One region of the Pseudomonas sp. LS.1a genome, then DNA from elsewhere that is predicted to be linked to it. Evidence: predicted binding sites of a transcription regulator. Region 1 holds the regulator's gene; the other holds the start of a gene.
What was found. Region 1 encodes sigma-54, which starts transcription at its own class of promoters, with help from an activator protein. Its sites were predicted from a motif close to ANTGGCATNNANNTTGCTNT; they were not measured.
Positions count from the first base shown of each region.

Region 2: flgB (flagellar basal body rod protein FlgB) is a predicted target of sigma-54. The motif match lies at 3,925-3,944, and genes of this name have one in related genera.

Region 1 covers NZ_CP092827.1:1,024,402-1,039,173, forward strand. The annotation lists gene pmbA (metalloprotease PmbA) at 36-1,382, shown strand; gene MKK04_RS04720 (hypothetical protein) at 1,610-2,011, shown strand; gene MKK04_RS04725 (class II fumarate hydratase) at 2,004-3,380, shown strand; gene MKK04_RS04730 (superoxide dismutase) at 3,456-4,067, shown strand; gene MKK04_RS04740 (HPr family phosphocarrier protein) at 4,433-4,705, opposite strand; gene rapZ (RNase adapter RapZ) at 4,725-5,579, opposite strand; gene ptsN (PTS IIA-like nitrogen regulatory protein PtsN) at 5,582-6,046, opposite strand; gene hpf (ribosome hibernation-promoting factor, HPF/YfiA family) at 6,059-6,367, opposite strand; gene MKK04_RS04760 (RNA polymerase factor sigma-54) at 6,447-7,940, opposite strand; gene lptB (LPS export ABC transporter ATP-binding protein) at 8,117-8,842, opposite strand; gene lptA (lipopolysaccharide transport periplasmic protein LptA) at 8,843-9,367, opposite strand; gene lptC (LPS export ABC transporter periplasmic protein LptC) at 9,354-9,926, opposite strand; gene MKK04_RS04780 (KdsC family phosphatase) at 9,935-10,459, opposite strand; gene MKK04_RS04785 (KpsF/GutQ family sugar-phosphate isomerase) at 10,472-11,446, opposite strand; gene MKK04_RS04790 (ATP-binding cassette domain-containing protein) at 11,695-12,504, shown strand; gene mlaE (lipid asymmetry maintenance ABC transporter permease subunit MlaE) at 12,504-13,301, shown strand; gene mlaD (outer membrane lipid asymmetry maintenance protein MlaD) at 13,301-13,786, shown strand; gene MKK04_RS04805 (MlaC/ttg2D family ABC transporter substrate-binding protein) at 13,796-14,443, shown strand; gene MKK04_RS04810 (STAS domain-containing protein) at 14,440-14,742, shown strand.
Region 2 covers NZ_CP092827.1:4,145,004-4,159,775, forward strand. The annotation lists gene flgF (flagellar basal-body rod protein FlgF) at 1-565, opposite strand, end outside; gene MKK04_RS19220 (hypothetical protein) at 726-908, opposite strand; gene flgE (flagellar hook protein FlgE) at 957-2,279, opposite strand; gene flgD (flagellar hook assembly protein FlgD) at 2,308-3,009, opposite strand; gene flgC (flagellar basal body rod protein FlgC) at 3,022-3,465, opposite strand; gene flgB (flagellar basal body rod protein FlgB) at 3,468-3,878, opposite strand; gene cheR (protein-glutamate O-methyltransferase CheR) at 4,245-5,072, opposite strand; gene MKK04_RS19250 (chemotaxis protein CheV) at 5,124-6,053, opposite strand; gene flgA (flagellar basal body P-ring formation chaperone FlgA) at 6,131-6,883, shown strand; gene flgM (flagellar biosynthesis anti-sigma factor FlgM) at 7,048-7,362, shown strand; gene MKK04_RS19265 (flagella synthesis protein FlgN) at 7,412-7,879, shown strand; gene MKK04_RS19270 (flagellar brake protein) at 7,960-8,703, shown strand; gene MKK04_RS19275 (hypothetical protein) at 8,853-9,422, shown strand; gene MKK04_RS19280 (MFS transporter) at 9,623-10,963, opposite strand; gene MKK04_RS19285 (glutamine synthetase family protein) at 11,090-12,331, opposite strand; gene bkdR (Bkd operon transcriptional regulator BkdR) at 12,605-13,090, opposite strand; gene MKK04_RS19295 (3-methyl-2-oxobutanoate dehydrogenase (2-methylpropanoyl-transferring) subunit alpha) at 13,289-14,521, shown strand; gene MKK04_RS19300 (alpha-ketoacid dehydrogenase subunit beta) at 14,523-14,772, shown strand, end outside.

The DNA.
Region 1 (14,772 bases):
CCCTTGCCGAACGCAGAATTTGAGTGGAGAGAACCATGAGTGCAGTCCAGAGCGTAGGTCCCAAGGACCTGCCAGCATTGCAGGAGCAGGTCGAGGCGATCATCGCCGAAGCGCGCCGCCAGGGGGCCAGTGCCTGCGAAGTGGCGGTGTCGCTGGAGCAGGGCCTGTCCACCACGGTACGCCAGCGTGAGGTCGAAACGGTCGAGTTCAACCGCGACCAGGGCTTTGGCATCACCCTCTATGTTGGCCAGCGCAAAGGCTCGGCCAGCACCTCGGCCAGTGGCCCGGAAGCGATCCGCGAAACCGTCGCCGCCGCCTTGGCAATTGCCAGGCATACCTCCGAGGACGAATGTTCCGGCCTGGCCGACGCAGCGCTGATGGCCCGCGAGATTCCGGACCTGGACCTGTACCACGACTGGAACCTGGAGCCGGAGAAGGCCATCGAGATGGCCCTGGCCTGCGAGGCGGCGGCGTTCGACGCCGACCCACGGATCCTCAATGCCGACGGTACCACCCTCAATACCCATCAGGGCTGCCGCGTGTATGGCAACAGCCATGGCTTCATCGGTGGCTACGCCTCGACCCGGCACAGCCTGAGCTGTGTGATGATCGCCGAAGGCGACGGGCAAATGCAGCGTGACTACTGGTACGACGTGAACCGCCAGGGCAACCTGCTGGCCGACCCGCGTAGCATCGGCGTGCGCGCCGCCCAGCGTGCCGCCAGCCGCCTGGGTGCGCGGCCGGTGCCCACCTGCGAGGTGCCGGTGCTGTTCTCGGCCGAGCTGGCCGGTGGCCTGTTCGGCAGCTTCCTGTCGGCCATCTCCGGCGGCAACCTGTACCGCAAATCCTCGTTCCTGGAGGGGACCATTGGCCAGCGCCTGTTCCCCACCTGGCTGACCCTCGACGAGCGTCCGCACATTCCGCGGGCACTGGGCAGTGCCGCATTCGATGGCGATGGCCTGGCTACCTATGCCAAGCCGTTTGTCGACAAGGGCGAACTGGTGTCGTACCTGTTGGGTACCTATTCCGGGCGCAAGCTGGGGTTGCCAAGCACGGCCAACGCCGGCGGCGTGCACAACCTGTTCGTCAGCCACGGTGTCGAAGACCAGGCGGCGCTGATCCGCCGCATGGGTCGCGGGCTGCTGGTGACCGAGCTGATGGGGCATGGCCTGAACATGGTGACGGGGGATTATTCCCGTGGCGCGGCAGGGTTCTGGGTCGAGAATGGCGAGATTCAGCACGCGGTGCAGGAAGTGACCATTGCCGGGAACATGAAAGACATGTTCCAGCAGATTGTCGCGATTGGCAGCGATCTTGAGACCCGCAGCAACATTCACACCGGTTCGGTGCTGATCGAGCGGATGACTGTAGCAGGCAGTTGATCCATAACCTGCACCGGCCTCTTCGCGGGCTTGCCCGCTCCCACAGGTACCGTGGCGCGGTCCTTGTGGGAGCGGGTTTACCCGCGAAGAGGCCGGCGCAGGCACTACAGAATTTTCAATGAAACCGAAGACCCGGCCCCCGCGCCGGGTTTTTGTTTCATCACCTTTTTCTTGAAGTGATTCTAGTTATCACATAATAATGAATATCATTATCCGGTAACTCGGCGATGATGTTCATGAAACCCGTCCTCCGCGAACTGCCCTACCTGGAAAACTGGCGTTGGCTCAGCCGACGCATACGCTGCGCGCTCGAACCCGACGAGCCGCGCCTGATCGAGCATTACCTGGCCGAAGGGCGCTACCTGGTGTGCTGCACCGAGACCTCGCCATGGACGGTGGCGCTGACTTCCTTTCGCCTGCTGCTGGATACCGCCTGCGACCGCATGCTGCCCTGGCATTGGCGCTGCCTGTGCCTGGACCAGGCCTGGCGCCCGCTGCTGGACCTGCGCAACCTCGACCGCGAGGCACAGAACCCGCGTTGGCAGCCCTACGCCCTGCAGTTGGCCAACTGCCGCCTGCTGCCGTCGATTTCTCCCGATGAACTGATGCAAGGATTTGATGATGAGTGATACCCGTATCGAGCGTGACAGCATGGGCGAACTGCAGGTGCCGGCCCAGGCCCTGTACGGTGCCCAGACCCAGCGCGCGGTCGACAACTTCCCGATCAGCGGCCAGCGCATGCCGGCCCAGTTCATTCGTGCGTTGCTGCTGGCCAAGGCTGCCGCGGCCAAGGCCAACGTCGAACTGGAACAGCTGTCGGCTGCGCAGGGACAGGCCATCGTCAAGGCAGTCGAGCAGCTGCTGGCTGAAGATTTCATCCAGCACTTCCCGGTGGATGTGTTCCAGACCGGTTCTGGCACCAGCTCGAACATGAACGCCAACGAGGTGATCGCCACCCTGGCCAGCCGCGTGCTGGGTGACGCCGTCAACGCCAACGACCACGTCAACTGCGGCCAGAGCAGCAACGACATCATCCCGACCACCATCCACGTCAGCGCCGCCCTGGCCCTGCACGAGCAATTACTGCCAGCCTTGGCGCACCTGGTGCAGGTGATCGAGGCCAAGTCGGCACAGGTGCATCAGTACGTGAAGACCGGCCGCACCCACCTGATGGACGCCATGCCCGTGCGCCTGAGCCAGGTGCTGGATGGCTGGGCGGCGCAGATCACAGGCGCCAAGGCACACATCGAAGCGAGCCTGCCGAGCCTGCAGGCGCTGGCCCAGGGGGGCACTGCCGTGGGCACCGGCATCAACGCCCACCCACAGTTCGCTGCCGGCTTCGCCCGCCAGCTCAGCGGCCTGACGCAGGTCGAGTTCACCCCCGGGCAGAACCTGTTCGCCCTGATCGGCTCGCAGGACACCGCCGTGGCGCTGTCGGGCCAGCTCAAGACTACTGCCGTGGCGCTGATGAAGATCGCCAACGACTTGCGCTGGATGAACTCCGGCCCGCTGGCCGGGCTGGGCGAAATCGAGTTGCAAGGCCTGCAGCCGGGCTCTTCGATCATGCCAGGCAAGGTCAACCCGGTGATTCCGGAGGCCACCGCCATGGTCGCCGCCCAAGTGATCGGCAACGATGCCACCATCGCCATCGCCGGTCAGTCCGGCAACTTCGAGCTGAACGTGATGTTACCGGTGATCGCCCGCAACCTGCTGGAGAGCATCGAGCTGATGGCCAACGTCAGCCGCCTGCTGGCCGACAAGGCCATCGCCAGCTTCAAGGTCAACGAAAGCAAGCTCAAGGAAGCCCTGGCGCGCAACCCGATCCTGGTCACCGCGCTGAACCCGATCATCGGCTACCTCAAGGCCGCCGAAATCGCCAAGACCGCCTACAAGCAGGGCCGACCGATCATCGATGTGGCGCTGGAGCACACCGACCTGTCGCGCGACCAGCTGGAAGCGCTGCTTGACCCGGAAAAACTCACCGCCGGTGGTATCTGACCCGGAGTCACGGCCCAAGCGCCTGCGATGGCCGCGCTGGCCATCGCCCAACCCATGCCTACGGAATTTGCTGACATGCCTCATACCTTGCCTGCACTGCCTTATGCCTACGCTGCGCTGGAGCCGCACATCGACGCGCAGACCATGGAAATCCACCACACCAGGCACCACCAGACCTACGTCAATGGACTCAACGCCGCCATCGAAGGCACCGAGTGGGCTGAGTGGCCGGTGGAAAAACTGGTCGGTGCGGTCAGGCAACTGCCGGAAAACCTGCGTGGTGCGGTGACCAATCATGGCGGCGGGCACGCCAACCACAGCCTGTTCTGGACCGTGATGTCGCCGCAGGGTGGGGGTGAGCCGCAGGGCTCGCTGGCGCAAGCCATCAGCGCGCAGCTGGGCGGTTTCGACGCCTTCAAGGAGGCCTTCACCAAGGCTGCGCTGACCCGCTTCGGCAGTGGCTGGGCCTGGCTCAGCGTGACCCCGCAGAAAACCCTGGCAGTGGAAAGCAGCGGCAACCAGGACAGCCCGCTGATGCACGGCAATACGCCTATCCTCGGCCTGGACGTGTGGGAGCATGCCTACTACCTGAAGTACCAGAACCGTCGTCCGGAATACATCGGTGCCTTCTACAACGTCATTGCCTGGGCGGAAGTGGAGCGCCGCTACCTCGAAGCCCTGAAGTGAGTCGCACCGTTATGCGCTCCGGGATGATGGCTGTCAGCCGTGTGCGCTTGTTTCGCCTGTTTCGCCTGACGCTTGGGACTTTGCTGTTGCTGGCAGGCACTGCTCTGCTATTGGCGCGCGGTTTCGCCTGGTTGGACCTGGTCTGGTCGGCTTGGGGCTGTGTATTGGCTTGCGCTTGATGATGGGGGGGCACCGGCTTCGCTTTGGGAGCGGCTTCAGCCGCGAACACCGGCGCAGCCGGTGCCATCACCGCGTTGGATTCTTCGCGGCTAAAGCCGCTCCCACAGGGTACGCGGACCGCTTGCGCAGCCCAAAGGACTGGACAATCTAGCTGTTCCCACAAGGACCGTGCGGGCCAGCGAAATTCATTCGCCTTCGTCGAAATAATTGTTGATCAGCTCGACCAGCGCTGCCATGGCATCGTCGTCCTGCTCACCTTCGGTATGCAGGTGCACCTGGGTGCCTTTGCCGGCCGCCAGCATCATCACCGCCATGATGCTCTTGCCATCCACCAGCTTGTCCGGCGCACGGCCAACCCTGACCTGGCAGGGGAAGCGGCCGGCAACGCCGACGAACTTGGCTGCCGCCCGGGCATGCAGACCCAGCTTGTTGATGATGGTTATTTCACGGGCGGGCATCGTGGGGTGGATCCTTGGGCTAGAGGTCGCGGTGGCGGACCTGGACGTTTTTCAGGGATTGCTGCAGCAACTGGCCAAGGCGTTCGGTGATATACACCGAGCGGTGGTGGCCGCCGGTGCAGCCAATGGCAATGGTAACGTAGGCACGGTTGCTGGCGGCGAAACGGGGCAGCCATTTGAGCAGGTAGCTGGAAATGTCGTTGAACATCTCTTCGACATCCGGCTGTGCGGCCAGGTAGTCGATCACCGGTTGGTCGAGGCCGGAGTGCTCACGCAACTCGGGCTTCCAGTAGGGGTTGGGCAGGCAGCGCACATCGAACACCAGGTCGGCATCGACCGGCATTCCGCGCTTGAAACCGAACGACTCGACCAGGAACGCGGTGCCAGGCTCGGGCTGGTTGAGCAGGCGCAGCTTGATCGAATCGCGCAGCTGGTAAAGGTTCAGGTTGGTGGTATCGATCTTCAGGTCGGCCAGGTCCGCAATCGGCCCCAGCAATTCGCTTTCCACACGAATCGCTTCCGCGAGCGAGCGGTTGGCGTTGGTCAGCGGGTGGCGTCGGCGGGTTTCCGAGAAGCGCTTGAGCAGCATGTCTTCATCGGCATCCAGGTACAGCACGTCGCACTGGATGTGCCGGGCGCGGGCTTCTTCGAGCAGTTCGGGGAAGCGTGTCAGGTGGCTGGGCAGGTTGCGCGCGTCGATCGACACGGCGACCTTGGGTTGCTGCAATTCGGTGTTGATCAGCGCATTTTCCGCCAGCTGCGGCAGCAGCCCGGCGGGCAGGTTGTCAATGCAGTAGAAACCGTTGTCTTCCAGGACATCGAGGGCGGTGCTCTTGCCGGAGCCGGACCGGCCGCTGACGATGATCAGGCGCATGTTCAGTGCTCGTTCTGTACGTCCAGGACAACCTGGAACAGGGCCTCGCTGCTGGTGGCCGCACGCAGGCGATCACGGACCTCCTTGCGATCGAGCATGCTGGCAATCTGGCGCAGCAGTTCCAGATGGGCATCGGTGGCGGCTTCCGGCACCAGCAGGACGAACAGCAGGTCCACCGGCGCGCCATCGATGGCGTCGTAGTCGATAGGGGCTTCCAGGTGCAGCAGGGCGCTGACCGGAGCGGAACATCCTTCCAGCCGGCAGTGCGGGATGGCGATGCCATTGCCGAAACCGGTCGAACCGAGTTTTTCCCGGGCGACCAGTTTTTCGAAGACATCCTGCATCTCCAGTTCTGGCACTTGTTCGGCGATGACGGTGGCGACCTTTTCCAGGGCGCGCTTCTTGCTGCCGCCCGGCACGTTCACGAGGGAACGGCCGGGGGTCAGGATGGTTTCAAGTCGGATCATGGATGAGGGGGATCAGCGGGCAGCTGCACCTTGCAGCAGGCTTTGCTGTTTTTCCTTGTGTTTTTTCAGTTGGCGGTCGAGCTTGTCGGCCAAGGCATCGATCGCTGCATACATGTCTTCGTGTTCGGCGTTGGCAACCACTTCGCCGCCGGGAATCTGCAAGGTCGCCTCGACCTTCTGCTGCAGCTTCTCGACTTTCATGATGACCTGCACGTTGGTGATCTTGTCGAAGTGACTTTCCACGCGAGCGAGCTTTTCAAGCACATAATCGCGCAGTGGCTGGGTGACTTCTACATGCTGTCCACTGATATTGACTTGCATACAGCTTCTCCTTTGTTGCCCGTGCATAAAGAGGCAGGTCTTGCACCTGCCCCACAAACGCTGTGGTACATCTCAGGGGCTACATCAGTCGCTTGCGCTCGCTCGACGGTGCGATGCCGAGGGACTCGCGGTACTTGGCGACGGTGCGACGGGCTACCTGGATGCCTTGTGCCTCCAGTAAACCAGCGATCTTGCTGTCACTCAATGGCTTTTTCTGATTTTCCGCCGCAACCAGTTTCTTGATGATCGCGCGGATCGCCGTGGACGAGCATTCTCCGCCTTCGGAGGTGCTGACGTGGCTGGAGAAAAAGTATTTCAGTTCGTAGATGCCACGCGGTGTATGCATGTATTTCTGCGTGGTAACCCGCGAAATGGTCGACTCGTGCATGCCCACCGCTTCGGCGATGTCATGCAGCACCAACGGCTTCATCGCTTCGTCACCGTGGTCAAGGAAGCCGCGCTGGTGCTCGACGATCTGCGTGGCCACCTTCATCAGGGTTTCGTTGCGGCTTTGCAGGCTCTTGATGAACCAGCGCGCTTCCTGCAGCTGGTTGCGCATGAAGGTGTTGTCGGCGCTGGTGTCGGCCCGGCGCACGAACCCGGCGTACTGCGGGTTGACGCGCAGGCGCGGGATGGCCTCCTGGTTCAGTTCCACCAGCCAGCGGTCGCTATCCTTGCGCACGATGACGTCGGGCACCACGTACTCAGGCTCGCTGGACTCGATCTGCGAGCCAGGGCGCGGGTTGAGGCTTTGTACCAGCTCGATGACCTGGCGCAGCTCGTCTTCCTTGATTTTCATGCGACGCATCAGCTGGCTGTAGTCACGGCTGCCGAGCAGGTCGATGAAATCTGTGACCAGGCGCTTGGCTTCGGTCATCCACGGGGTGTTGGCGGGCAGCTGGCGCAGTTGCAGCAACAGGCATTCGCCCAGGCTGCGGGCGGCAATGCCGGCGGGCTCGAACTGCTGGATGCGGTGCAGCACCGCTTCGACCTCGTCCAGTTCGATATCCAGCTCCGGGTCGAAACCGGCGCAGATTTCCTCGAGAGTGTCTTCCAGGTAGCCCTGGCCGTTGATGCTGTCGATCAGGGTGACGGCGATCAGGCGGTCGGTGTCGGACATCGGTGCCAGGTTCAGCTGCCACAGCAGGTGGCTTTGCAGGCTTTCGCCGGCCGATGTGCGGGTGGTGAAGTCCCACTCGTCGTCATCGTTGCTTGGCAGGCTGCTGGCACTGGTCTGGTAGATGTCTTCCCAGGCCGTGTCGACTGGCAGTTCGTTGGGGATGCGCTCGCTCCACTCACCGTCTTCCAGGGTGTCGGCACTGGTGGTGCTTTCCTGGAAGCTGTTGTCCTGGACTTCGGCGGCCGGCTTGTTCTCGGCGTTGTCCGCCATCGGGTCGCTGTTGTCGAAGTCGTCGCCGTCTTCCTGACGTTCGAGCATCGGGTTCGACTCCAGCGCTTCCTGGATTTCCTGTTGGAGGTCCAGGGTGGAGAGCTGGAGCAGGCGGATGGCCTGTTGCAACTGCGGTGTCATCGTCAGTTGCTGGCCCATTTTTAGGACGAGCGATGGTTTCATGGCTGGGGCTTAATACCTTGTTCGCCGGCGCGCATGCGCCATCCACTACACGAGGGCGCCGGGGCGCCAGATCAAGCAAGTTTTATGCCTTAAATTGTAGCGTTTGCCTAGAGCACTGTAACAACTTTACCCGCTGTTTCAGGGCGATTTGCCAGTACTCCAGGCGCGTGCCGGGCTCAGAGCCGGAACTCGTGGCCCAGGTAAACCTCTTTGACCAGGTCGTTGGCCAGGATGGTTTCGGCGTCGCCTTCGGCGATCAACCGGCCATCATTGACGATATAGGCGGTTTCGCAGATATCCAGGGTCTCACGCACGTTGTGGTCGGTGATCAGTACACCGATGCCCTTGGCCTTGAGGTGGTGGATGATCTGCTTGATGTCGCCGACCGAGATCGGGTCGACACCGGCGAAGGGTTCGTCCAGCAGGATGAACTTGGGCGCGGTCGCCAGCGCGCGGGCAATTTCCACGCGGCGGCGCTCACCGCCGGACAGGCTCATGCCGAGGTTGTCGCGGATGTGGCTGATGTGGAACTCCTGCAGCAGGCTTTCCAGCTCTTTGCGCCGGCCGTCGCGGTCGAGGTCCTTGCGGGTCTCGAGGATGGCCATGATGTTGTCGGCCACCGACAGCTTGCGGAAGATCGAGGCTTCCTGCGGCAGGTAGCCGATGCCGGCGCGGGCGCGCCCGTGCATGGGCTGGTGGCTGACATCGAGGTTGTCGATCAGCACGCGCCCCTGCTCGGCCTGGACCAGGCCGACGATCATGTAGAAGCAAGTGGTCTTGCCGGCGCCGTTGGGGCCGAGCAGGCCGACGATCTGGCCGCTGTCGATCGACAGGCTGACATCACGTACGACTTGCCGCCCCTTGTAGCTCTTGGCCAGGTGCTGGGCTTTGAGGGTTGCCATTTACTCGGCCTTCTTCTTGGGCTGGATCACCATGTCGATACGCTGACGCGGCGAGGTCACGTTGCCACCACGACCGGCGGTCGCCACCTGGGTCTGGGTGTTGTAGACGATCTTCTCGCCTTCGGTGGTGTTGCCTTCGTTCTCGACCTTGGCGCGGTCGGTGAGGATCACCAGGTCCTTCTGCGACTGGTACTGGATGGTCACGCCCCAGCCTTTCATCTTGTCCGGCTTGGCCGCGCTCTGCTGCTGCTCGAAGTAGGCCAGGTTGCCCACCGAGGTCACCACGTCGATATCGCCGGAGGCGGAGCGGGTGATGGTCACGGTGTTGCCTTTGATCATCATCGAACCCTGGGTGATGATCACGTCGCCGGTGTAGGTGGCCACGCCCTGCTTGTCGTCCAGGTGGGCGTTGTCGGCCTGGATGCGGATAGGCTGGTCACGGTCATTCGGCAGGGCGAGGGCGCTCGCGCTTCCCAGTGCTGCGCTCAGGCTGAGCAAAAGGGGGAGGGTTTTAACGAGCCTCATACTGTCCTCTTACGTTAGAGAGCAAGTCCATCTTGCCTTCTTTCAAATACGCTTTCATTCCTTTGCCCGTAGTTGTGCCACCGGCGCCGTCGATTCTAACGGCTTGCTCGGTCTGCGCATATTGCTTCTGCGGGAACACGGTCATGCGTGAGCTGGTAATGATGGTTTCACGCTGCTTTTCGTCGGTGCGGGCAACCCGGACCTTGTCGATCAGTTCGACCTCGCTGCCGTCCGGGTTGACCTCGGCGCGGGTGCTCTGCACGTGCCACGGGTATTCGGTACCGCGGTACAGGTGCAGGTCCGGCGTGGTCAGCAGGGTGATTTCGCTGGCCTTGAGGTGTTCGACCTTGTCGGCGGTCATTTCGTACTGCAGCTTGCCGTCGGGCAGGAACTGCACGCTGTGGGCGTTGACCGCGTAGTAGTCGATGGCGCTTGCGTCGACCTGGGCCACCGGTTTGTCGAGGAAGCTTTCCGGGCTGACATTCCAGTAGCCGATCGCCACCAGCAGGGCGGCGATCACCGCGAGCAGCGCAATGTTGCGGGCTTTCTTGCTGAACATGGGCAGCCTTACAGGTAGTTGGCGTTGGCAGCGTCCAGGGTGCCCTGGGCCTGCATGATCAGTTCGCAGAATTCACGGGCCGCGCCTTCGCCGCCACGTGCCTGGGTCACGCCATGGGCGTGCTGGCGAACGAACGGCGCGGCGTTGGCCACCGCCATGCCCAGGGCGACCCGGCGAATCACCGGCAGGTCGGGCAGGTCGTCGCCCAGGTAGGCCACTTCAGCATAGCTCAGGCCCAGTTCGGCGAGCAGGCCGTCCAGCACCACCAGTTTGTCCTCGCGGCCCTGGTACAGGTGCGGGATGCCGAGGTTCTTCGCCCGGCGCTCGACCACCGGGGTCTTGCGCCCGCTGATGATCGCCGTGGTCACGCCCGAGGCCATGAGCATCTTGATGCCCTGGCCGTCGAGGGTGTTGAAGGTCTTGAACTCGCTGCCGTCCTCGAGGAAGTACAGGCGCCCGTCGGTGAGCACGCCGTCCACGTCGAACACTGCCAGCTTGACGTGCTTGCCGCGTTGCATGAGGTCCTGGTTCATTCCATCGCTCCTTTACATTACGCCGGCGCGCAGCAGGTCGTGCATGTTCAGGGCACCGGTCGGGCGGTCCTCGCGGTCCACCACCACCAGGGCGCCGATCTTGTGGTCCTCCATGATCTTCAGGGCCTCGGCCGCGAGCATTTCGGCGCGGGCCGTCTTGCCGTGCACGGTCATGACCTGGTCGATCAGGGTGGTATGGACGTCGATGTTGCGGTCCAGGCTGCGGCGCAGGTCGCCGTCGGTGAAGATCCCGGCCAGCTTGCCGTCGGCTTCGACGATCACGGTCATGCCCAGGCCTTTGCGGGACATTTCAAGGAGTGCGTCCTTGAGCAGGGTGCCACGGGGCACCTTGGGCAGTTCGTCGCCGGCGTGCATCACGTTCTCCACCTTGAGCAGCAGGCGGCGGCCCAGCGCACCACCCGGGTGCGAGAAGGCAAAGTCCTCGGCGGTGAAGCCGCGGGCTTCGAGCAGGGCAATGGCGAGCGCATCGCCCAGCACCAGCGATGCGGTGGTGGAGGAGGTGGGGGCCAGGTTCAGCGGGCAGGCCTCCTGCTCGACGCGGGCGTCGAGGTTGACCTCGGCAGCCTGGGCCAGGGGTGAGTCCGGGTTGCCGGTCAGGCTGATCAGCTTGATGCCCAGGCGCTTGATCAGCGGCAGCAGGGTGACGATTTCGGCGGTGCTGCCGGAGTTCGACAGGGCAAGGATGACATCATCGCGGGTGATCATGCCCATGTCGCCATGGCTGGCTTCGGCCGGGTGCACGAAAAACGCCGGTGTGCCGGTGCTGGCCAGGGTGGCGGCGATCTTGTTGCCGATGTGTCCGGACTTGCCCATGCCGACCACGACGACCCGGCCCTTGCTGGCCAGGATCAGTTCGCAGGCCTTGACGAAATTGTCGTCGATGCGCGCCAGCAGGGCCTCTACGGCCTCGAGTTCCAGGCGCAGGGTGCGTTGGGCGGATTGGATCAGCTCGCTGGATTGGCTCATGTCGAAAAAGCAATGCCTGATGAAAAGGCGGCGATTATAGCTGCAATGAAAGAAACCCTCACGCTTTCGATTGCCGTGGCGAATGTCTCGTCAGCCTGTCGCAGGGCTGAACGACTCGTTAGCCGACCTTGGGGCGGCGCTGCCAGCGGTGCTATAGTTCGCCGCTATTCGGCCTGCCAGGGGCGCTTGTGCCTTCCAGATGGAGGCCGACGTCCATAAGGACGAGGCTGCACCAGCAAGGAGTCTAGATGAGTGTGGATAGCGCCTACGCGGTCGAGTTGAAGGGGGTTACCTTCAAACGCGGTTCGCGCAGCATTTTCAGCAACGTCGACATTCGCATCCCGCGCGGCAAGGTCACCGGTATCATGGGGCCATCGGGTTGCGGCAAGACCACGTTGCTCCGCCTGATGGGCGCGCAGTTGCGCCCTTCCAGCGGTGAGGTCTGGGTTGCCGGGCAGAACCTGCCGACGTTGTCGCGCAGCGACCTGTTCGACGCCCGCAAGCAAATGGGGGTGCTGTTCCAGAGCGGCGCGCTGTTCACCGATCTCGATGTGTTCGAGAACGTTGCGTTCCCGCTGCGCGTGCACACCCAGCTGTCGGACGAAATGATCCGCGATATCGTGCTGATGAAACTGCAGGCCGTGGGGCTGCGCGGTGCCATCGACCTGATGCCCGACGAACTGTCCGGTGGCATGAAACGCCGGGTGGCACTGGCCCGGGCGATTGCCCTGGACCCGCAGATCCTCATGTACGACGAACCGTTCGTCGGCCAGGACCCGATCGCCATGGGTGTATTGGTGCGCCTGATCCGCCTGCTCAATGATGCCCTGGGTATCACCAGCATCGTCGTTTCCCACGACCTGGCGGAAACCGCCAGCATCGCCGACTACATCTATGTGGTAGGTGACGGCCAGGTGCTGGGCCAGGGGACGCCTGACGAGCTGATGGGCTCGGACAACCCGCGCATTCGCCAGTTCATGAAGGGCGACCCGGACGGCCCGGTACCTTTCCACTTCCCTGCGCCTGACTACCGCGCCGACTTGCTGGGGGCGCGTTGATGCGCAGAAAATCCTTACTCGAACGTGTCCGCCTGCTGGGCCGCTCGGCAATCGACGTGCTGGCGGTGCTGGGGCGTTCCTGCCTGTTCCTGTTCCATGCGCTGATTGGCCGTGGCGGTATCGGCGGCGGCTTCCAGCTGCTGATCAGGCAGCTGTACTCGGTGGGCGTGCTGTCGCTGGCGATCATCGTCGTGTCCGGCGTGTTCATCGGCATGGTGCTGGCGCTGCAGGGCTTCAGCATCCTGACCAAGTACGGCTCGGAGCAGGCGGTGGGGCAGATGGTCGCCCTGACCCTGTTGCGAGAGCTCGGCCCGGTGGTGACGGCGCTGCTGTTTGCCGGCCGTGCCGGTTCGGCGCTGACCGCCGAAATCGGCAACATGAAGTCGACCGAGCAGTTGTCGAGCCTGGAAATGATCGGCGTCGACCCGCTCAAGTACATCGTCGCGCCACGCCTGTGGGCCGGCTTCATCTCGCTGCCGTTGCTGGCGCTGATTTTCAGCGTGGTCGGCATCTGGGGTGGCTCGTGGGTGGCGGTGGACTGGCTGGGCGTCTACGAGGGCTCGTTCTGGGCCAACATGCAGAACAGTGTTTCGTTTACCGACGACGTGCTCAACGGGCTGATCAAGAGCCTGGTATTCGCCTTTGTCACGACCTGGATCGCCGTATTCCAGGGGTACGACTGTGAGCCCACCTCAGAAGGGATCAGCCGTGCCACCACCAAGACCGTGGTCTATGCCTCGTTGGCAGTGCTGGGTCTGGACTTTATTCTGACCGCCTTGATGTTTGGAGATTTCTGATGCAAAACCGCACCCTGGAAATCGGTGTCGGCCTGTTCCTCCTGGCCGGGATCCTGGCGCTGCTGCTGCTGGCACTGCGTGTCAGCGGGCTGTCGGCCAGCCCGAGCAGCGATACCTATAAAGTTTATGCCTACTTCGACAATATCGCCGGTTTGACGGTCAGAGCTAAAGTGACCATGGCCGGTGTGACCATCGGCAAGGTTACCGCCATCGATCTGGACCGTGATTCCTACACCGGTCGGGTGACGCTGCAGCTGGACAAGTCGGTGGACAACCTGCCGACCGACTCCACTGCCTCGATCCTGACCGCCGGGTTGCTTGGCGAGAAGTACATCGGCATCAGCGTGGGCGGTGAAGACCAGGTGCTCAAGGATGGCGGGACCATCCACGACACCCAGTCGGCGCTGGTGCTGGAAGATCTGATTGGCAAGTTCCTGCTCAACTCCGTTGGCAAGGAACCTAAAGAAGCGCAACCGGCTAATTAAGGAGTTTCCATGATTTCCATCCTGCGACGTGGCCTGCTGGTCCTGCTGGCGGCCTTCCCCCTGCTGACCATGGCTGCGCAGACCCCACACGATGTGATCCAGGGCACAACCACGGAACTGCTGGGTGACCTGAAGGCCAACAAGGAACAGTACAAGTCCAACCCCAATGCCTTCTACGATGCGCTGAACCGCATCCTCGGCCCCGTGGTGGATGCCGACGGTATTTCCAAAAGCATCATGACCGTCAAGTACTCGCGCAAGGCCACCCCTGAGCAGATGCAGCGCTTCCAGGAAAACTTCAAGCGCAGCCTGATGCAGTTCTATGGCAATGCCCTGCTCGAGTACAACAACCAGGGCATCGCAGTCGACCCGGCCAAGGCTGATGACGGCAAACGCGCCAGCGTCGGCATGAAGGTCACTGGCAACAACGGTGCCGTGTATCCGGTGCAGTACACCATGGAAAACATCGGCGGCGAGTGGAAGGTGCGTAACGTGATCGTCAACGGCATCAACATCGGCAAGCTGTTCCGCGACCAGTTCGCCGACGCCATGCAGCGCAATGGCAACGATCTGGACAAGACCATCGACGGCTGGGCCGGCGAAGTGGCCAAGGCCAAGCAGGCCGCCGACAACTCGCCAGAGAAGACCGTCAAATGAGTGAGGCCGGTGTAAGCATGGCCGAGCCGGGCGTGTTGCGCCTGGCCGGTGTGCTGGACTACCGCAGCGGGCCGGCCCTGCGCAAGCAGGGCAAGGCACTGATCGCGGCCTGCCGCGAGGTGCAGCTGGTACTCGATTGCTCGGCGGTGCAGCGCTCCACCAGTGTCGGCCTGTCGTTGCTGCTGGCCTTCATGCGCGATGCCCAGGCCGCCGGCAAGGGCTGCCAGGTACGCAGCATGCCCGACGACATGCGGGAAATTGCCGAGGTCTATGACCTCGATGAAGTGCTGGCAACCTGATGGCTCGCCACCTGTGATGGCCCCTCGGTC
Region 2 (14,772 bases), 2.6 Mb from region 1:
CGGCCGGCTGGCCGTCGCGGGTATGGATCAGGCCATCCAGGCCCTTGGTCAGGCCTTTGGTGTCCGGATTGACCAGCTTGATGCGGTCGACCTCGGCCATTACCCGCGGGTCTTCACCCATGGAGCGAATGCTGATGGTGCCGTCGGCCCCCACTTCCACCTTCTGCTCCGGTGGAATGGCGATCGGGCCACCGTTGCCGATCACCGGCATGCCGTTGCCGGCACGCAGCACGCCAAGGGCGTCGATGTTCAGGCTGCCGGTACGCACGTAGGCTTCGCTGCCATCGGGCGCCTGCACGGCAATGAAGCCCTTGCCGGTCACCGCGACGTCCAGGTCGCGACCGGTCTCGACCAGCGGGCCTTCGCTGAAGTCGGTGGCCGGGCGCTCGGTCATGGCAAAGGCGCGCGACGGAAAGCTGTCGCCGAACACCGGCATCGAGCGCGCCTGCTCCAGGTCACGCTGGAAACCGTTGGTGGAAATGTTCGCCAGGTTGTTGGCGTGGGCCTTCTGCGCCAGCGCGTTCTGGCTGGCACCGGTCATGGCCACATAAAGCAACTTGTCCACAGTATCTCCTCTGCGCGTAGCTGCCGCGCTGTCACTGCGCAGGTTCAAAGCAATAATCGAACCAAGTCTGAAAGCCCTTGTTTACAGGGGTTTCAGCGTGGTGAGAGGCAATAAACGTCAGTTTGTCGGCGGATGTTTGCCGTCTGCGGCAAGGGTTTGCTCAGAAGGTGCGGCAAGCGGCGTTGTTGTAGGGGCCGGAATGGCGCACCCAGCCTTCGCCCGGGCTGCTGGCCGAGCACATGTAGCGACCGGTAGCCAGGCTTTGCCATTGGTAGAACGGGGCGGGAGCGGCCGCGAGTGGCAGGGCCATGGCCAGCAGGGCTGTGAGCATTAGCCGTTTCATGCGTTGAGACCTCGAGAATTTGGGGCCGCTTTGCGGCCCCAATAACCATCAGGTCATCTGGATGATGGTCTGCATGATGGTGCTTTCGGTGGAGATGGTCTTGGCGTTGGCCTGGTAGTTGCTCTGCGCCTTGATCAGGTTGACCAGCTCGCCGGTCAGGTCGACGTTGGAATCTTCCAGCGCACCGCCAGTGATCTGGCCCAGGGTGCCGGTGTCCGGGGCGCCGATCACCGGTACGCCCGAGGCGTAGGACTCTTTCCAGCTGGTACCGCCAACCGGGGTCAGGCCCTGCAGGTTGGCGAAGTTGGCGATGGCCACCTGGCCGATGACCTTGTCCTGGCCGTTGGTGAAGTTGGCGAACATGTTGCCGCTTTGATCGATGGTCAGACCCGACAACTCGCCGGTAGCGAAGCCATCCTGGCTCTTGGCGGTGGTGGCGCTTGCTGCGTTGTACTGAGTGGTGCCGAGCATGTCCAGGTTCACCCCGGCCAGGTTGGCAGTGGCGCCGTTCGGGCTCCATACGCCGGCAGCGTTCTTCTGTGCCGGAATCCAGTTGTCGAGGGTGAAGGTCTTGTCGGCGGCGATGGTCATGCCACCGGCTACCGGGCCTGCAGTCATGGCAGCAGTATCAAGGGTGCCGTCGGACTTGAACGGCAGCTTGTTGGCCAGTGGCGTGGTCGAGGTCGGGTCGGCGGGGTTGCGACCGTCGATGGTGGTGTACATGGTCCAGGAATTGCTGGCGGCATCCTTGACGAAGTACTGGTTCAACTGGTGCGCGTTACCCTGGCTGTCGTACACATCGGTGTTGAACGTGTAGTTGTAGCTGCCGGTATTGGCAGGATCGAACGGCGTAATGGCCGGTGCGGTAGCACTGGAGTTCAGGTTGACATTCTCGGAGATTTTTCCGGTCGGGTTCGGCGTCAGGTTCGAGGTATCGATCTGCAGGTTGGTCAGCACGCCCTGGATGATCTTGCCGTTGGCATCCACGGCATAACCTTGCAGGTTGGCGCCCGACGAGCTGACCACGTAACCGTCCTTGTCGCTGTAGAACGCACCGGCACGGGTGTAGATCTTCGAGCCGTTGTCGTTCATCACGAAGAAGCCGTTGCCATCGATGGCCATGTCCAGCGCCTGGCCGGTGCCATTGATGTTGCCCGGGGTGAACATCTGCGACACGGCAGCAGTCTTCACGCCAGTACCCACCACGTTCTTGCCGGCACTGGTGCCGCGCACGGAGTTGGAGTACTGGTCGGCGAACTCGGCACGCGACGACTTGAAGCCGGTGGTGGCAACGTTGGCAATGTTGTTGCCAGTTACGTTCAGGGCCTTGTTTGCTGCATAGAGGCCGCTAAGGCCGATATTGAAAGACATGTGTAACTCCTGTCGTTTTGCTCAGGCCCTAGATGCCGATGCTTTGGATTTTGGAAAGCGCAACACTGCCCAGCCCAGCCAGGTTGAGCGTCATCTCCGAACCGCTGGTACCCATGGTCACACTGGTGACCGAGGCCGGCAGGTTGGTGGTCATGGTGGTGGCCTTGCCGTCGATCGAAGCGGTGGCCTTGAAGGTATAGGTACCTGCCGCCACGGCTTCGCCGTCGTCATTCAGGCCATCCCAGGTAAAGTCGATCTTGCCGGCTTTCTGCGTACCCAGGTCGATGGTGCGCACCAGTTTGTCGTCCTTGTCGTAGATACCAACCGAGGTGGCAGTGCTGGACGACGTCAGGTTGACAGTGCCTTTCATGTCCTTGCTGGTGTCGACCACAGCCTTGTTGGTCTCGACAATGACATTGCGCCCGACCAGCGACGACGCCTGCAGGGCCTGGGATGACTGCAGCCCCGCCGCGATATAGGTCACCGAATCATTCAGCGACTGCATGCTTTCGAGGCTGCTGAACTGCGCCAGCTGTGCCACGAACTCGCCGTTTTCCTGCGGATCGAGCGGGTTCTGGTTCTTCATCTGGGTAACCAGCAGCTGCAGGAATGCATCCTTGCCCAGGGCGCTGCCGGCAGCGCCGGTGCTGCTGTCGGTTTTCGACGTCTGCTTCTGCAGCGAGGTCAGGTACGCGCTGCCGACCTCGGTTGTGGAATTGGTGGTGGTCATGTCGGCTTCCTATCACTGCCCCAGGGTCAGAACTTTCTGCATCATGCTCTTGGCCGTGTTCATCAGCTCGGCATTGGTCTGGAACGCGCGGCTGGCAGAGATCATGTCAGCCATTTCCTCGACCACGTTGACGTTCGGGTAGTAGACGTAGCCGTCCTTGTTCGCCGCCGGGTGGTTGGGCTCGTAACGGGCCTCCAGGGTGCTCTGGTCCTCGACGATGCCTTTTACCTGCACGCCCTGCCCTGCCTCGCCCTGGTCCTCGAACAGCGACTGGCTGCTGCCGGCCTGCGCGTCCTGGAAGGTGGTGGCGAACACCGGGTGGCGCGCGCGGTAGGTCTGGTCGATGCTCGAGGACACGGTCTCGGCGTTGGCGATGTTCGAAGCAACGGTGTTCAGGCGCGTGTTCTGCGCACTCATGCCGCTACCGGCAATGTTGAAGACACTGGAAAGGGACATGGTCATTCTCCCCGCAGGGCCGAAACCAGCCCTTTGAATTTACTGTTGAGCAAGGTGAAGCTGGCCTGGAAGCCGACGGCGTTTTCGGTGTAGTTCGATTGCTCGATCTGCGCGTCCACGGTGTTCTGGTCGATCGACGGCTGCGTTGGCGTGCGGTACTTGAGGGTATCGTCGGCCATGGCCAGGCCCTCGGCCTCGATATGACGGCTGTTGGTACGTTCGAGGCTGAAGCGGCCACCGCTCTGCTGCTTGTCGCTTTCGGCGGCGAGCACCGAGGCGAAGTCCATGTCACGCGCCTTGTAGTTGGGCGTGTCGGCGTTGGCGATGTTGTTGGCCAGCACTTCGGCGCGCTGGGCGCGGAAGCCCAGGGCCTTTTCGTGGATACCAAGCGCCTTGTCGAAGCTGATGCTCATGTCGGGGAAACCTTCGGAGGTTGACCGGAATATCGTTGGGCAAGGTATAGCAAGGGCTGTGCCAACCAACGGAAAGCCCGGAAATACGGGCCTGCAGGGCGCAGTGCTGTCAGAGTGATGCCAGAAAAGCGGCAAAGGCCTTCCGCCTTGGGTGGCGAAAGCGGCAATTGCCGGGCGGCAAAAGCGGCAAAACAAAAAATTGACGTCAGCATTTTGCCTGAGCCGGCCTCTTCGCGGGCGCGCCCGCTCCCACAGGTAGAGTGCGACCCTGAGGTTTGCATGGTTCCTGTGGGAGCGGGCATGCCCGCGAAGAGGCCGGCTCAGGCAAACAAAAAGGCCGGCAACTTTCGCTGCCGGCCCTCTTGGTTACTTGGCCTGGTAGATGATCCCCGGGCTGCACTGCACCATCTGGTAATGGTCCGGCAGCCCGTTCAGCGCCTCGGAAGCCCCGAGGAACAGATACCCACCTGGCTTCAAGGTACTGTGAATGCGCAACAGGATGTCCTTCTTCACCTGCGCCGAGAAGTAGATCAGCACGTTGCGGCAGAACACCACATCGAACTTGCCCAGACTGGCGTAGCTGTCGAGCAGGTTGAAGGCGCGGAACTCGACGCGACTGCGAATCGCCGGCTTGACCGCCCAGCGCCCCGGCCCCTTGGTGTCGAAGTAACGCTGCAGGCGCTCCTGGGACAAACCGCGGGCAATCGCCAGGCTGTCGTATTCGCCGGTCTTGCAGTTGGTCAGCATGGTGCCGGACAGGTCGGTGGCAACGATCTGCGCCCCCATCTTCAACTGGCCGAGGTTGCTGCGCTCGAACTCGTCGATGGCCATCGAGATGGAATACGGCTCCTGCCCCGACGAACAGGCCGCCGACCACATGCGCAGGCGCTGGCCGGGGTTGTTGCGGATGAACTCGGGGATGACCTTGTTCTTCAGCACCTCGAACGGGTAGGTATCACGAAACCACAGGGTCTCGTTGGTGGTCATGGCATCGACCACCTGCTCGCGCAAGCCGCCACGCGGCTGGACCTGGATGCGCTGCACCAGCTCGCCCAGGCTCTTGATGCCCTGTTGCTCCATCAGCTTGTTGAGACGGCTGGAAACCAGGTACTGCTTATTCTCGCCCAGCAGGATGCCACAGGCTTTCTCCAGGAATACCCGGAACTGTTCGAAATCCAAATTACCCGTAGACACTACTGCCGCCTCTTTTCAATCACTGGTGCCGGGGGCCTGCCCCCGGCCGCGTCAATGCGTTGCCTTGATCCGGTCGACCACCCGCTGGGCCAGGTCGTCCGGTTTGAACTTGGCCAGGAAGTCATCGGCACCGACCTTCTTGACCATTGCCTGGTTGAACACCCCGGAAAGCGAAGTATGCAGGCAGATGTGCAATTTTTGCATGCGCGGATCGCTGCGGATCTCTGCCGTTAGCGTATAGCCATCCATTTCCGGCATTTCAATGTCCGAGATCATCATCAGGAACTCTTCTTCCGGCTTCTTGCCCTCATCCACCAGCTGGCGCAGGTAGTTCAGGGCCTGGCGGCCGTCGTTGAGCGCCACCACCTCGACCCCCACGGTCTGCAGGCAGCGACTGACCTGCTTGCGCGCCACCGACGAATCGTCGACGGTAAGCACCCGCAGCAGCACGGCCTTGTCCTGCACCTCGGCATCGATCACCCCGTCCGACACCGACTCGGACGACGGCGCCACTTCGGCCAGCACCTTCTCCACGTCGATGATTTCGACCATGCGGTTATCCACCCGGGTGACCGCGGTGAGGTAGTGGTCGCGGCCGGTGCCCTTGGGTGGCGGATGGATCTCTTCCCAGTTCATGTTGACGATGCGCTCCACCGAGTGCACCAGGAAGCCCTGGGTCTTGGTGTTGTACTCGGTGATGATCACGAAGCTGTTGCGCGTGTCTTCCTGCAGCGACCGCAACCCGGTGGCCATCGACAAGTCGAGGATCGGGATGGTCGCCCCGCGAATATTGGCGACACCACGCACCACCGGGTGCGCCTTGGGCAGCAGGGTCAGCGCAGGGCATTGCAGCACTTCCCTGACCTTGAATACGTTGATGCCGTATAGCTGTTCACCATTGAGGCGGAACAGCAGCAATTCCAGGCGATTCTGCCCCACCAGCTGCGTGCGCTGGTTGACCGAATCCATCACTCCTGCCATGCCAGACTCCTTTATGTTTCAGCCTTTCGTTGCAACTCAGGTAGAGAGTCGGCACGGGCTTTGCTTTTTTGAGCGCCATGTACACGAAAACGACATTTTCCCGACGATTGACACGCCTGCTGACTGGCTCGCTGGCGATGCTGTGCCTGTTGCTGCCCGGCGTTCGCACAGTAGCGGACGCGTTTACCTTGCCTGAACAGCTTATCGGTGTCACCCAAGGGTTTCTTGAATTCAGCGTTGAAGATTACCTGGCCACCACCCAGACCGCCGGCCGCTACGAAATCCAGGTCAACCCGCTGGACCCGCGCCTGCGCATGCCGCTGTGCAGCCAGCAACTGGACGCCTCGCTGGAAAGCCCGGCCCAGCCGCTGGGCCGCGTCACGGTAAAGGTGCGCTGCGAAGGCTCGGCACCGTGGACCGTGTTCGTGCCGGCCACCGTGCGGCTGTTCCGCGACGTGGTGGTGGTGACCCGCCCGCTCAAGCGCGACAACGTGGTGGGCGAAGGCGACGTGGCCCTGCGCGAGCGCGATGTCGGCACCCTGGGCCAAGGTTTCCTCACCGAACTGGATCAGGCGGTGGGCATGAAGATGCTGCGCCCCACGGTGATCGACCAGGTCCTCACCCCGCAACACCTGGAACAGGCCGAGGTGGTACGCAAGGGCGACCACGTGGTGATCATCGCCCGCAGTGGCAGCCTGAGCGTGCGCATGCCAGGCGAAGCCCTGAGCAAGGGTGGCCTGAGCGAGCAGATCCGGGTGCGCAACCTCAATTCCAAACGGGTGGTCAAGGCCAGGGTGACCGGCCCCGGCCAGGTCGAGGTCAGTATGTAGCCAGCCCACGGATTTGCGCTGGCGGTAAGGAACCGCTTTTCCTAAACTGTGTCAGAAAACGGGTTCGCGAGCTTGCTGACAGGCGGCTATGCATTTGTGCCTAAAGTTTCTTTCGGGTTGGCCGAAAACAAGGCAAGCGTCCAAATACCCAGAGGTTTCTGATCATGGTCATCGACTTCAGTCGTTTGAATAACTCTCCGTCCGTCACGGGCGGCGTGCGCGGCAACACCGCGCCCGGCAGCGCCGAAAAACCGGCAGCCAGCCAGGAAGCGGCAACCGCCACCAGCGCCAGCGGAGAAGCGGTACACCTCAGCCAAGAGGCCCAGCAGTTGCAGAAGATCAGCGACAAGCTGCGCGACGAGCCGGTGGTCAACAGTGCCCGTGTGGCCCAGTTGAAACAGGCAATCGCCGACGGCAGCTACCAGGTCGATGCCGGCCGGGTCGCCAGCAAACTGCTCGATTTCGAAGCCCAGCGCTGACCGTTCGGCGCGCTGACTTCACGGACGCCAGAAAAGCCAAGAGTTAGCCATGCACGACACCACCTTGCTGCAACTGATCGAAGATGACATTGCCCCGATGCAGGAACTGCTGGACCTTCTGCAAAAAGAAGCGATAGCCCTGCATGGCCGCGACATGCCGCTGCTGGAGCAGATCCTGGCGCGCAAGCAGTCGTTGATCATCTTGCTCGAGCAGCACGGCCAGCGCCGCAGCCAGTTGCTCGGCAGCCTGGGCCTGAGTGCCGATCGGGCCGGTGTGCAGGCGGTGGCCGCGCAATCGCCCCATGGCGAAGCGATGCTGCAACGGCTCGACATGCTGTCGCAACTGATGGACAGCTGCCAGCAGGTCAATCAGACCAATGGCCGGATCATCCAGGTGCAGCAACACGTCACCAACAACCAGATCCGCATCCTCATGGGCGGCGATTCTCCGTCGCTCTACGACAGCCGCGGCAGCACCTCGCCGCTGGCCAAGCCACGGGCCCTCAGCCAAGTGTGATTTTTTCTATCAAGGCACGGAACATACTGGCAAAATGCCGTTAATTGCGTGTGTCGCTTTTGCCTGGAGAACGATAAGCCGTGTTCAATGAATCCGATGCCCCGCAGCCGCCAAAGGTGCTGAACACCCCTTTGGAGATTGCGGCCAACTTGCGGCAGCTGCAGGAAAGCCACGACCCCCTGATCATCACCTTCCATGACCGCAGCCAGCGTTTCCAGAGCTACGTGGTGCACGTGGACCGTGAAAGCAACACCCTGGCGCTGGACGAGATGATCCCGCGCGACGGTGAGAAATTCATCGAGAACGGCGAACACTTCCGCGTCGAAGGCTTCCACGATGGCGTACGCATCGCCTGGGACTGCAACCAGGAGTTGAAGATCAGTGAAGTCGACGGCCACCGCTGCTACCGCGGCGCCATGCCCCAGGAGATGACCTACCACCAGCGCCGCAACGCCTTCCGCGCCGCGCTGAAGCTGTCACAGCTGGTCGATATCATCCTCGATGGCGCCCACCTCAAGGGTAACGGCGCCCTGCGTGGCAAGCTGCTGGACATCTCCGCCACCGGCTGCAAACTGCGCTTCGAAGGCAATGTCGAGGATCGCCTGCAACTGGGCCAGGTGTACGAGCGTTTCAAGGCGGGCAACCCGCTGGGCCTGGTCGACACCATGGTCGAGCTGCGCCACCTGCACTATGAAGAGCGGATCAATACCACCTTTGCCGGCGTGCGCTTCCATAACCTCACCGGGCAGGCGCAACGCAAGGTCGAGAGCTTTGTGTACCAGCTGCAGCGTGAAGCGCGGCGGTTCGACAAAGACGACTACTGATCCTGCCGTGGATGGGCGTCATTGCAACGCCCATTCCCTTTGACCGCATTACCCTCACGCTGCAAACCTTCCCGCTGCCTTGAGCACAGCCCTGCGCCGATCGTACCTGCTCGCACTCACTACCGGGTGCCCTTTGAGCAGGAGGCTTCATGAACGCTAACAGTTTCACCGCCGAACTGGGTTCCGATCGAGGCACTATCGGGGTCGTTGACTCCACCCTGAATCCACGCCTGGACGGCTGGCTATGCCCGAGTAATCATGACCAATTCTCGCCCATGAGGTTTACGTTCACCTTGCAAGGTGAACATGACGGGGATAAGTCCTACCACATCAGCGCTGCAGAGGGTTGGGCCTATACCGGCGCATTGGTCCAGACAAGTACTACCGGGTGGGTGGGCCTTTACGGGCTGGGTGTCGTCGGCAGGCTTGTGGATTATGTGACAGCGGCCAACTCCCGTGGCCCGGATCCACGCTGGCGAATACGGACTCTGAGCGAATGGGACGGCGATTTGAAAACCTTGGGGAATGTGGAGTTTCATTTGCTGGACAGGTATGGCCAGGCGATGTCGATAGAATCATACAGGCACGACTCCGTCTCTCCGTCTGGTGAAATCGGCAAAAGAGCGACCGTCAGTTCTACATTTGCCAACTATGTGAGCGTGAACAAGGAAGCTCAGAAGAAGATACGCTTCAAACTGCGCGACATCCGCGCCACCTGACAGCTGCGGTTCGACAAAAACGAGCGATGATCGTCGGCCGAATGCAAAAACGCCACCTGCCAAGGTGGCGTTTTCATTTGTGCTTTTCCTGTGCTGGCCCTTTCGCGGGTGAACCCGCTCCCACAGGTAATGCGCTGCCCCCCAGAGTTGGTGTTACCCCCTGTGGGAGCGGGTTTACCCGCGAAGAGGCCGGTACAGGCTTACACCGATTTGCTTACCTCACCCTCCGGCTCAGGCGCCTTATCAGCCCCCTTCTCTTCCGCCTCGGTATCTTCGGCCGCCACCGGAGCCTGCATCATGTCCTGCACCGTCTGCTCATCCACCCGTGGGTCCAGCGCCGCCGACAACGGCGAACCGGCCGCCGGCATGGCCACGTGGCCCAACGGCGCATCCTGCACCTGGTGCAGCCCGGTGACCGCCTTCGGCCGAATGCGCCACACCAGCACCAGGGCAAAGAACACGAAGAAGGCATACAGCATCTGCGGACCCAGCACCTTCATCAGCACGCCTGCAGCCAGCGGCCCGATGCACGCGCCGACGCCGTAGGTCACCAGCAGCATCGCGGTCAGCGACACCCGTCGCTCGCTTTCCACATGGTCGTTGGAAAACGCCACCGCCAGCGGGTACAGGCAGAACTGCAGCAACGAAATCACAAAGCCTATGCCGAACAGCAACTCCAGCGGCACGCTGGGCAGTATCGCCAGCGGCGCCGAGGCCAGCGCCAGGCCTACCGCCACGCTGCGGATCAGCACTGCCCGGTCGTAGCGGTCGGACAACCAGCCCAGCGGCCACTGCACCAGCAGGCCGGCAAAAATGCAGCTACCCATGAACAGGCCGACCTGCTCGGTAGTCATGCCCTGGCCGGCGGCGTACAACGGCGCCAGGCCATAGAACGAGCCGACGATCAGCCCCGAGCCCAGCACCGTGCTGAGCGACTGCGGCACGCGCTTGATGAAGAACTTCGGCTCCATTGGTGCCGGGCGCAACGGCGCCGGGTGAATGCGCCGGGTCATGGCGACCGGTACCAGGCACAGGGTGAAACACATGGCCACCAGCATCAGCAGCTCCAGGCCAAGCTGAGGGTGCACCACCAGAATCAGCTGGCCGAGCACCAAGCCCAGGTACGAGGCGATCATGTAGCCGCTGAACACCGCGCCGCGGTGCTTCACATCGGCCTGCTCGTTTAGCCAGCTCTCGATGACCATGTACTGGCACATCATCCCCAGGCCGACGATCATCCGCAGCCCGACCCAGGCCGGCAACCAGCTGGTCAGGCCATGGCCGAGCACCGCCGCACCGACGATACCGGCGCAGGTGGCATAGGCGCGTATGTGCCCGACCCGGCCAATCAACCGGTGGCCTACCTTGCCGCCGACCGCCAGGCCAAAGTAGTTGGCTGCCATCAACGCACCTACCCACAGGCTGTCGACATGGTCGGCAGCCAGGCGCAGGGCCAGGTAGGTACTGAGCAGGCCCGAGCCGATCAACATCATCAGCGCGGCGAAATACAACGACTGAAACGGCTTCCATATATTTCGCATAGGTCCCGTAAAGCTCCCTGTTCAGGTGGCGGGGTGCTAGAAGCATAAGGGGAAAAAACGCCCGGCGCAGGCCCCCGCTAGCGATTTGGTGCAGCGGGGGCGTATCCGGTGTCGGTCGTGTCGCGATCAGGCCTGTGCCGCCAGTACCCGACGCTCCCACGGCGTGATCTCGTCGAAGAAATCACTCAGCTCCAGGGTCTTGCTGGCGACATAGCCGTCGATGAACTCGCTGCCGAACAGCTCCCGCGCCAGCGCGCTACGCTTTAACCGCTCCAGTGCGGCATGCAGGGTGCACGGCAGGCTCAGGTGCTCCGGCACTTCGAACTCACCCTGGATGGCCGGCGACGGCTGCAGGCGCTGCTCGATGCCGTGCAGCCCGGCGGCCAGGCTGGCCGCGATGGCCAGGTACGGGTTGGCGTCGGCGCCGGGCAGGCGGTTCTCGACCCGCCGCGCCACCGGTGCGCTGGCCGGGATGCGCAGGCCTGCGGCACGGTTGTCCTCGGACCAGCAGGCATTGTTCGGCGAGGCATAGGGGTGGCACAGCCGCTGGTAGGAGTTGACATTGGGCGCGAACAGCGCAGTGAAGTCGGCCATGCACGCCTGCAGGCCGCCAATGAAATGGTGGAAGGTCTCGGTCGGCAAACCTTGCTCATCGCTGAACACATTACGCCCGCTGCCCACCTCCACCAGGCTCTGGTGAATGTGCATGGAGCTGCCGGGCGTGCGTGCCAGCGGTTTGGCCATGCACACCACGGTCAGGCCGTGCTTGAGCGCCACTTCCTTGAGCAGGTGCTTGAACAGCAAGGTCTGGTCGGCCAGCAGCAACGGGTCGCCGTGCAGCAGATTGATCTCGAACTGGCTGGTGCCCATTTCGTGCATGAAGGTGTCGCGCGGCAAGCCGAGCGCGGCCATGCACCGGTACACCTCCTTGAAGAACGGGCGCAGGCCGTTGTTGGAGCTGACACTGAACGCCGAATGGCCCAGCTCGCGGCGGCCGTCGATGCCCACGGGCGGCTGGAACGGCTGTTGCGGGTCGGTATTCGGAGCAAAGACAAAGAACTCCAACTCGGTCGCCACCACTGGCGCCAGGCCCAGCGCCGCATAGCGGGCGATCACGGCTTTGAGATGCCCCCGGGTGGACAATGCCGAAGGCCGGCCATCCAGTTCGTTGGCATCGCAGATCGCCAGGGCACGGCCGTCGTCGCTCCAGGGCAGGCGGTGGACCTGGCCGGAGTCAGGCACCAGCGCCAGGTCGCCGTCGTCGCTGCCGTAGAACTTAGCCGGCGGGTAGCCGCCCATGATGCATTGCAGCAGCACACCCCGGGCCATCTGCAGGCGGCGGCCTTCGCGGAAGCCTTCGGCGGTCATCACCTTGCCGCGCGGGACGCCGTTGAGGTCGGGAGTGACGCATTCGATTTCATCGATGCCCTGCAGGTGCCCGGTGTTCATGACGCTTGTCCTTGTTGTGGTCGGCTGACAACAACATAGGCTGGGGGTGTTTAAAATATCAAGCAGCACTCTCGATACCGCGTGGCTCTCTTCGCGGGCATGCCCGCTCCTACAGGGACCGCGCTGGCCTTGAGGGCAGTGGTACCGCTGTGGGAGCGGGCGAGCCCGCGAAGAGGCCGGCACAGGAGACAGCTATTCCCGCAAGGTCATGCCATTGGCCGGCAGTGGCAAGGCGGTCTTGTAGCGAACCTGCTTGAGGGCAAAACTCGAACGTATGTTGGCCACCCCCGGCAACCGCGTCAGGTAATCGAGAAAACGCTCCAGCGCCTGGATGCTCGGCAACAACACCCGCAGCAGGTAATCCGGGTCGCCGGTCATCAAATAGCACTCCATCACCTCGGGCCGTTCGGCAATTTCTTCCTCGAAGCGGTGCAACGACTGCTCCACCTGTTTTTCCAGGCTTACATGGATGAACACGTTCACATCCAGCCCCAACGCCTCGGGCGACAGCAAAGTCACCTGCTGGCGGATCACCCCCAGTTCTTCCATGGCCCGCACCCGGTTGAAACAGGGCGTGGGTGACAGGTTCACCGAGCGGGCCAGCTCGGCGTTGGTGATGCGGGCATTTTCCTGCAGGCTGTTGAGAATGCCGATATCGGTACGATCGAGTTTGCGCATGAGACAAAATCACCGGTTTTTTGTGTTTATACGGAATGTTTATCTGCCCCGCTCGGCAAAGGCAATCAACTTGAGAGAAAAATTCTCCTGCCGGGCCACTAAGATGTAGGGGACGCTGACCTACCAGTCACAAGCCGGTACTCAGCGGCGGCCGCTTCAGAGCTCACAAAAACAAATACCCGAGCGAGCGTAAAAAGCATGAACGAGTACGCCCCCCTGCGTTTGCATGTGCCCGAGCCTACCGGCCGGCCAGGCTGCCAGACCGATTTCTCCTACCTGCGCCTGAACGATGCAGGTCAAACCCGCAAGCCCCCTGTCGACGTCGATGCTGCCGACACCGCCGACCTGGCCTACAGCCTGGTCCGCGTGCTCGACGAGCAAGGCAACGCGCAAGGCCCATGGGCCGAAGACATCGACCCGCAAGTTCTCCGCCAAGGCATGCGCGCCATGCTCAAGACGCGGATTTTCGACAGCCGCATGGTGGTCGCCCAGCGCCAGAAGAAGATGTCCTTCTACATGCAGAGCCTGGGTGAAGAAGCCATCGGCAGCGGCCAGGCCCTGGCGCTGAACCGCACCGACATGTGCTTCCCCACCTACCGCCAGCAAAGCATCCTGATGGCCCGCGACGTGTCGCTGGTCGAGATGATCTGCCAGCTGCTGTCCAACGAGCGCGACCCGCTCAAGGGCCGCCAGCTGCCGATCATGTATTCGGTGCGCGAGGCCGGTTTCTTCACCATCAGCGGCAACCTGGCGACCCAGTTCGTGCAGGCGGTCGGCTGGGCCATGGCCTCGGCGATCAAGGGCGATACCAAGATCGCCTCCGCGTGGATCGGCGACGGCGCCACTGCCGAGTCGGACTTCCACACCGCCCTCACCTTCGCCCACGTGTACCGCGCTCCGGTGATCCTCAACGTGGTCAACAACCAGTGGGCGATCTCCACCTTCCAGGCCATCGCCGGTGGCGAGTCGACCACCTTCGCCGGCCGTGGCGTGGGTTGCGGCATCGCCTCGCTGCGGGTTGACGGCAACGACTTCGTCGCTGTGTACGCGGCCTCGCGCTGGGCCGCCGAACGCGCCCGTCGCGGCCTGGGCCCATGCCTGATCGAGTGGGTCACCTACCGTGCCGGCCCGCACTCGACCTCGGACGACCCGTCCAAGTACCGCCCGGCCGATGACTGGAGCCACTTCCCGCTGGGCGACCCGATCGCCCGCCTGAAGCAGCACCTGATCAAGATCGGCCACTGGTCCGAAGAAGAACACCAGGCCACCACTGCCGAGCTCGAAGCCGCGGTGATCGCCGCGCAGAAGGAAGCCGAGCAGTACGGCACCCTGGCCAACGGTCACATCCCGAGTGCCGCCTCGATGTTCGAGGACGTGTACAAGGAAATGCCTGACCACCTGCGCCGTCAACGCCAGGAACTGGGGGTTTGAGATGAACGACCACAACAACAGCATCAACCCGGAAACCGCCATGGCCACCACTACCATGACCATGATCCAGGCCCTGCGCTCGGCCATGGATGTCATGCTCGAGCGCGACGACAATGTGGTGATCTACGGCCAGGACGTCGGTTACTTTGGCGGCGTGTTCCGCTGCACCGAAGGCCTGCAGAACAAGTACGGCAAGTCTCGCGTGTTCGACGCGCCGATCTCCGAGAGCGGCATCGTCGGCACCGCCGTGG